2 regions of the Janthinobacterium sp. PAMC25594 genome follow, and region 2 is predicted to be linked to the other one. Evidence: predicted binding sites of a transcription regulator. Region 2 holds the regulator's gene; the other holds the start of a gene.

Region 1 (3,777 bases), 2.6 Mb from region 2:
CCTGCAGCAATGCCTGGCCGAACTGGTACTGTTCCCGCAAACCCTGATCAATCTGCGCGTGGCGCCCGGTTTCGACTGGCAAAAAAATGCCGCCATGGTGGCCGAGAAAGAATTGGTCGAGGCCGAACTGGGCGACACGGGCCGCGTGCTGATCCGCGCATCGGGCACCGAGCCGTTGATCCGCGTGATGGTCGAGGCGAAAGATAAAGAGCAGGCCGAATCGATGGCGCGCCGCATCGCGGATAAAGTTACGGCGTGATAGGCAAGAACCGATAGTTATTTCCATCTAATTCGTCTATGGCAATTGACGAAATTGGATGGGGGCGTTATTATCTTGTCTTCGGAGTGTGGCGCAGCCCGGTAGCGCACCTGGTTTGGGACCAGGGGGTCCAAGGTTCGAATCCTTGTACTCCGACCAAAGTCATAAGCGGGCTGTCAGAAATGACAGCCCGTTTTCTATTCCGCGCTGGCATTTCATTGCTGGCGCGCATAGATTAAAATACTGCACCTTTCCGCCCATCGTTCAACGGATAGGACAACGGTCTTCTAAACCGTGAATGGGGGTTCGATTCCCTCTGGGCGGACCAGTTTCATACTGGCCACGGCTTGCGCCATGCGGCCGCAACTTCTCTCTTTCCTGTCTGTCAGCGCGCGGCCCTAAGGCTGCGCAAACAGCACCATGCTCAGCAAATACAGCAGCGGCACCGCGCACAGCAGCGCCGAGCATACCGAAACGATTTTTCTGTTGGCCAGTCGGGCCAGACGCAGCCGTTCCCGCACGGGCAAGTGCTGGCGGATCACGCTGCGCGCGCGTGGCTGAAACGGTTGTTCGTGCATGAATTCTCCCTTGTCGATCAGCGATTGATGCTGTCGAGCATAGCGAGGGGGATCTAAAAATGGTGTAAACAGTGGGCCTGGCGCCGCAAGCGCGGCGTAAAGATGCCGCTGGCATTGAGGGCGGCAGCGGGCGCTGCTGCGCCGCTGCCGTGATGAGACTTAATATGAGGCTTACTTTCCCTGGCGGCGGCGTGCCAGGAAGCCCAGCATGCCCAAGCCGGCGAGCAGCATGGCATAGGTTTCAGGTTCCGGCACGGCGGAAATGAAGGCCCTGTAGTTGCTCAGATCCTTGGGCAGGCCCGCCACCGTGAAAGTGGCGCCGGCGGCCACGGGTGCGGCCCAGTGGAACACCAGTTCGCCCTGGCCGAAGTGGATGGCCAGATAGTCATAGGCGGCCGCGCTCGTATAGGAATTGACGCCGCCGCTCAAGCCTGCCGTGGTGCCGGCAGTGCAGCCCGAGGTGGCGTTGTCGCAAAACGAGACGGCGGCGCCCAGGCTGCTGCCGAACACGCCATTGATGTAACCCTGGATGGCCGCAGGACTCTGCGGCACCAGATTATCGTCATAATATTTCACCTGCAGTGCCGGCGATGGTGAATACGTGACGGTGCTGCTGGCGATGACGAAACCGCTGGCCGGACCCACGTCGATCCATGTGGCAGCCTGTGCCAGGCCCCCAAGGGCCGTCAGGGCGGCCAGCATGGATGCCTGTATGGCAACGCTTGTTATGCTTTTCATCAAAATCCCCTTTATTTTATTGAAGGCATTTCACGGCTTCAGGGTGCGCGCCATCCTGTCAGGGAGGTCATTTTGTCGCCCGATCGCCTTTGCGTGAGTACGCATATGCAAGCTTAGTCTCGATGCAAATCAATACAATTTAAATAATTCTATTGATTTATTTGATAATATCGCATACGCCTATTTATGGCTGTGCTAGCGAGAATGCTCGCGGCGATCAGAAACGGCGTGAGAGGACACGCCGCTTGGTGCCAGAGGGGGAGGCAGGAGGAGGGTTCAGTCGTTGTTGTTGCTGACGCCAAACAGACGGTCCTTGGCGTTGAGCAATTTTTGCACCTTGGCGCCCATTTTCATCAGCTGCGCCATCGATTCGGGCGACAGGCGCTGCAAGTCGTCGAACCAGGTGTTGGCCAGGTCGACCAATTCATACATTTCGCGCATGCGCTCCTGCGCATACTGGTCCACGGGTTCCGTGGCCGGCGCCAGCAGCGATTCGCGCAGCACCGTCAGGGTGGGCGCCACTTCGCGGCGGCGGCGTTCGGCGGCCACCACGCGGAAGATTTGCCACACATCGCCCAGGGACGAAAAATACTCGCGCCGGTCACCAGGGATGCGCGACTGGCGGATCAAGCCCCAGCCCTGCAATTCCTTCAAGCCAATGCTCACGTTCGAGCGTGAAAAACTCAGGTGTTCCGCGATTTCGTCCGCGTGCAAAGGATGCTCCGCGACAAACAACAAGGCGTACACTTGTCCCACCGTACGGTTAAAGCCCCAGCGGCTGCCCATCTCGCCGAAATGGCTGACAAAGGTCAGGATCAGCGGCGTCATGTGGATATTTTGAGTTTTCATAATTATCTGAATTTTTTCACGCCACACCCGCAGGGTCAATTGATATATGTCATGTTTCGCAGTATTATACAAAAAATCGAATTTACAGAAAATTCTGAAAACTCAAAAAGTATAGAGATGCCGACCACGCCACTGTCTTTGCCCCGCTTTATCCTCCCCCGCGCCGCCAGCCTGGCGCAAGGCGGCGCCGCCTTGTTGTGGCTGCCACAAGCGGCCTTGCTGGCCTGGGCCGTGCAAGCCATGCTCGATGGTGCACCGTGGCGCGCGGCCCTGTTGCCGGCCGCTGGCGTGCTGCTGCTGGGCGTGCTGCGCGCCGGCTGCGAAGCGTGGGGCGCGCGGCGCATGTACGCGGCGGCGCGCGCCCATCTGAGCACCTTGCGCGCCCAGGTGGCGCAAGCGCTGGCGCAGCGTTCGCCGCTGGACCGCCAGCGCGCGCAGTCGGGTCAGGCGGCCAGCGTCATCGCCGAACAGGCCGAAGCCATCGTGCCGTATCTGGTGCGCTACAGGCCGGCGCGCTGGAAAGTGCTCACCGTGCCGCTCGTGATCCTCGCCGTCGTAACGCCGCTGTCGTGGATCGCCGCCTTGATCCTGCTCATCGCCGCGCCCCTGATTCCCGTCTTCATGGCCCTGGTGGGCATGGGCGCGCAAGTGGCCAGCCGCGCGCAGATGGTGGAAATGGGCAGCATGAACGCCTTTCTATTGGACCGCCTGCGCGGCCTGGCCACCCTGCGCGCGCTCGACGCCGTCGACGCCACGGCGGAACGCCTGGACGCCTCGTCGCAATCCGTGCGCCGGCGCACGATGGTGGTGCTGCGCATCGCCTTTTTGTCGTCCGCCGTGCTGGAACTGTTTTCCGCGCTGGGGGTGGCCATGGTGGCGGCGTTTATCGGGTTCTCCTTGCTGGGCAGCATCAATTTCGGCACCTGGGGCCGCGAACTGACGCTGGGGCAGGGCTTGTTCATCCTGCTGCTGGCGCCCGCGTTTTTTGAACCCTTGCGCGAACTGGCCGCCGTCTGGCACGACAAGGCGGCCGGCGAAGCGGGCCTGGCCGGCCTGCATGACCTGGCGGGCGAGGGCGTCGCCCTGCCTGGTGCCGGCGTGGAAGTTGCCGCCGTTTCCGCCGCCGCCATGGCGGTGGCAGCGCCGCCCGCCATCGACATCCGTGAACTGCGCTTTGCCCATCCCGGCGAAGCGCCCGTGTTCGACGGCTTTGACTTGAGCGTGCGCGCCGGCGAACACGTGGCCCTGCTGGGCGCCAGCGGCGCCGGCAAGACCACCTTGCTATCCTTGCTGGCCGGCTTGCTGCCCGCCAGCGATGGCGAGATCCGCATCGGCGGCGTGCGCCTGACCGAC
Region 2 (3,777 bases):
GACCACGCGCAAGTTCTACATTTTCGGCGTCGTGCTGTGGCCCCAGGATTTCATCTATCTGGCGGCCCTGCTGATCATCTGTGCGTATTTGTTGTTCCTCGTCACGGCCATTGCCGGGCGGGTGTGGTGCGGGTTCTCTTGCCCGCAAACGGTATACACGGAAATCTTCCTGTGGGTCGAACGCCGCATCGAGGGCACGCGCAGCGCGCGCATGGCCCTCGACAAGCAGGGGCCCTCCGTGCGCAAGGCCGTCAAGAAGACGGCCAAGCACCTGGTATGGGGCGCCATCGCCCTGTGGACGGGCTTTACCTTTGTCGGCTACTTCACGCCGATCAAGGAACTGGCGCAGGCGGTGACCACCCTCAATTTCGGTCCCTGGGAATGGTTCTGGGTCTTGTTCTACAGCCTGGCAACCTACGGCAACGCGGGCTGGCTGCGCGAGCAGGTGTGCAAATACATGTGCCCCTACGCGCGCTTCCAGAGCGCCATGTTCGACCAGGACACCCTGATCATCACTTACGATGCCAAGCGCGGCGAACCGCGTGGCGCCATCAGCAAGAAGGCCGGCAACAACGACAAGCTCGGCGATTGCATCGACTGCACGCTGTGCGTGCAGGTGTGTCCGACCGGCATCGATATCCGCAACGGCCTGCAGTATGAATGCATCGGCTGCGCCGCCTGCGTCGATGCCTGCAATACCGTGATGGACAAGGTCGAGCGGCCACGGGGACTGGTACGCTACAGTACCGACCATGCGATGGAAAACAACTTCAATTCGAAGCAGATACGCCAGCGCGCCATGCGCCCGCGCGTCTTGATCTACACTTCCATCCTGGCCCTGATCATCATCGCCGTGTGTACCTCGCTGGCCCTGCGCACGCCCCTGAAAATGGACGTGATCCGCGACCGCGGTTCGATGGGACGCGAAGTGGAAGACGGCATGATCGAAAACGTCTACCGCCTGCAGATCATGAACACGTCCGAGCAAACCCAGCATTTCAAAATCAGCGCTTCCGGCTTGCCGGGCCTGACCTTGCTGACGCGCGAAGAGGTGACCTTGCAGCCGACGGAAACGCTGGGCTGGCCGATCCGCCTGCGCGTGCCGCACGGCGTGGGAGAAAAGGGGTCGAACAAGATTGCGATCGAATTGCACTCGCTGGACGACCCATCGCTGCATGTGCGTGAAAGCGCGGTCTTCATCGTGCCGCGGTGATGTTGATTCGGGGTCGGACCCTCTGGGTCCGACCCCGGTATTTCGCCGTAGGGGTATCATCAATCATGCGTTAGGGTCACTTGATTTTCAACCCGGAAGCAAAAGCTGGGGTCAGACCCACAGGGTCCGCCCCCAAGGAGAACAAAATGTCCGACAGTCTGAAACTGCAACCTCCCGTTGCACCGTGGTACAAGCATCGCTGGCCTTGGCTGCTGATGATCGGTCCCGGCCTGTCCGTGGTCGTCGGCAGCTGCATGGCGTATATCGCGTTTACGCAGCCCGATGCGCTGGTGGTAGGTGATTATTACAAGCAGGGCAAGGCGATCAACCAGGACTTGCGGCGCGACACGATCGCCAGCGACCTGGCGATGGATACCAGCCTGTCCTATGATGTGGCGTCAGCGCGCCTCAGTGGTTCCGTGCACAGCTTCGGCAAGGCTTATCAGGGTCCGTTGCAGCTGCATCTGGCGCATGCGACCCTGCCGGAAAAGGATATCAAGCTGCTGGTGCAGCCCGATGCGGCCGGCAATTTTTCCGTAGCGCTGCCGATGCTCGAACGCAGCCGCTGGCAAGTACTGGTGGAAAACGACAAACGCGAGTGGCGCCTGTCCGGCATCTGGACCTGGCCGCTGCAGCGCAGCATCGCGCTGCACGCCGATGAAGAGCTGTAAGCCTTATTTGCAGACGTCGGTACCGGCCGTAATGGCCTTCAGTTTGGCCGGCTGCAAGATCTCGATCTCGCGGTTGGAGACGCGCAGCCAGCCTTCCTTCTTGAATTTCGACAATAAACGGCTGACGCTCTCGATGGTCAGCCCCAGGTAATTGCCGATTTCCTCGCGCGACATGCGCAGCTGAAATTTGCTGGCCGAATAGCCGCGCGCTTCATAGCGCGAGGCCAGGTTGACGATAAAGGCGGCAAAACGCTGGGTCGCCTGCATATTGCCCAGCAACAGCATGACGCTTTGTTCGCGCGTGATTTCCTGGCTCATCATGCGATGGAAATGGCGCAGCAGGGTCGGCATATTGCCCAGCAATTGTTCCAGGCTGGAAAAAGGAATTTCACACACTTCGCTGTCTTCCAGCGCCACCGCATTACAGTGGTGGCGGTCGGCGCTGATGGCATCCATGCCCAGCAGTTCGCCAGCCATCTGGAAACCCGTCACCTGCTCTTCGCCGCCCGGATTGATCTGGTACGTCTTGAAGTGCCCCAGGCGGATCGCGTACAGGTTCTGGAACGAGTCGCCGATGCGGAACAGCGAGGCACCGCGCACGATCTTGCGGCGGCGGCCGATGATCTGGTCCAGCCTGTCCATGTCGCCCACATCGAGGCCCATTGGCAGGCACAATTGATGCATGCTGCAGGTCGAGCATCGCGCACGCAACGCTTCCACGGTCACTGTGGGCATGGTGGGAGTGAGTAGCGCTTCAGTCATGTCGGTACCTTTTAGAAAATGCAACAACAAGTTTACTGCATACAGGGTTGCCGTGTGCCAATTTCACCGCATTTCCGCTGAATAAACGACGTTCTGACTTTGATTATATGGCAACATCGTCAAAAGCCCATGCGGGGAGGGCAATTTGCGCGGTGGCGCTTGCCAAGCTGGGGCATTGATAGGAAAATTCCTGACAGCATTATCTGCCGCCTGTGCCGCCCGGTACTGAAAAGGAAATCATGAAGCCACTCGGCATCAAAGTAAAAGTCGCGCTGGCCACCAGCCTGACCTCGATCGCCATGATCGCGCTGGTCACCATGATCCAGCTGCAGCACATGCGCGCCGACTTCACCCGAGTACTGCTGAGCCAGCAATCTGCCCTGATCACCCGTACCGCTGCCGAACTCGACGACAAGCTGGGCATGCTGCTGCAGATCGTCACGCTGACGGCCAGGCAGCAGCCGCCGGAATTGATCGGCCAGCCCGCCCAATTGCGCGAATACTATTCGCGCCGCGCGATGCTGGTGCTGTTCGACGACGTGCTGGTGCTCGATGCGCACGGCGCCGTCGTGGCCGACATGCCGCTGGTCACGGGCCGCATCGGCATCAACGTGGCCGAGCGCGAATATTTCCAGACCGTCTTGCGCACGCGCCAGCCCATGATCACCGAGCCGATGCTGGGCAAATCGAGCGGCATGCCCATCGTGCAGATGGTCGCGCCCGTGCTCACGGCCGATGGCCAGGTGGCCGGCGTGGTGATCGGCGTGCTGCGCCTGTACAAGGACAACCTGCTGGGACGCCTGCGTTCGGAAAAGATCGGCAAGAGCGGCTATTACTTCATCCTCACGCGCGGCGCCGTGCCGCGTTACGTGCTGCACCCCGATACCGACCGCTTGCTGCAGCCACGCCAGCCGAACGCCAACCTGACGACGACCCAGCTGCTGAAGAACGATAGCGAAGGCAGCATGGTCAGCACCAACAGCCGCGGCATCACGGCCGTCAACAGCTTCAAGCGCCTGAAATCGGTGAACTGGCTGCTGGCCGCCTCGCTGCCCCTCGACGATGCCTTCGAACCGTTCGATGGCGTGCTGTACCGGCTGGTGCTGTGGAGCACCCTCGCCTCGCTGCTGG

Evidence for each region. Region 2 encodes FNR, which switches genes on or off when oxygen is low (the NO sensors DNR and NnrR bind a similar motif). Its sites were predicted from a motif close to TTGATNNNNATCAA; they were not measured.
Region 1: the regulator FNR is predicted to act here: its motif matches at 2,464-2,477, upstream of cydD (thiol reductant ABC exporter subunit CydD).

Annotation. Positions count from the first base shown of each region.
Region 1 covers NZ_CP080377.1:1,356,131-1,359,907, reverse strand. The annotation lists gene glmM (phosphoglucosamine mutase) at 1-259, shown strand, start outside; tRNA gene KY494_RS05945 (tRNA-Pro) at 342-418, shown strand; tRNA gene KY494_RS05940 (tRNA-Arg) at 513-587, shown strand; gene KY494_RS05935 (hypothetical protein) at 658-837, opposite strand; gene KY494_RS29625 (PEP-CTERM sorting domain-containing protein) at 1,009-1,575, opposite strand; gene KY494_RS05925 (GbsR/MarR family transcriptional regulator) at 1,852-2,424, opposite strand; gene cydD (thiol reductant ABC exporter subunit CydD) at 2,542-3,777, shown strand, end outside.
Region 2 covers NZ_CP080377.1:3,996,683-4,000,459, reverse strand. The annotation lists gene ccoG (cytochrome c oxidase accessory protein CcoG) at 1-1,213, shown strand, start outside; gene KY494_RS17985 (FixH family protein) at 1,360-1,884, shown strand; gene fnr (fumarate/nitrate reduction transcriptional regulator Fnr) at 1,888-2,646, opposite strand; gene KY494_RS17975 (response regulator) at 2,886-3,777, shown strand, end outside.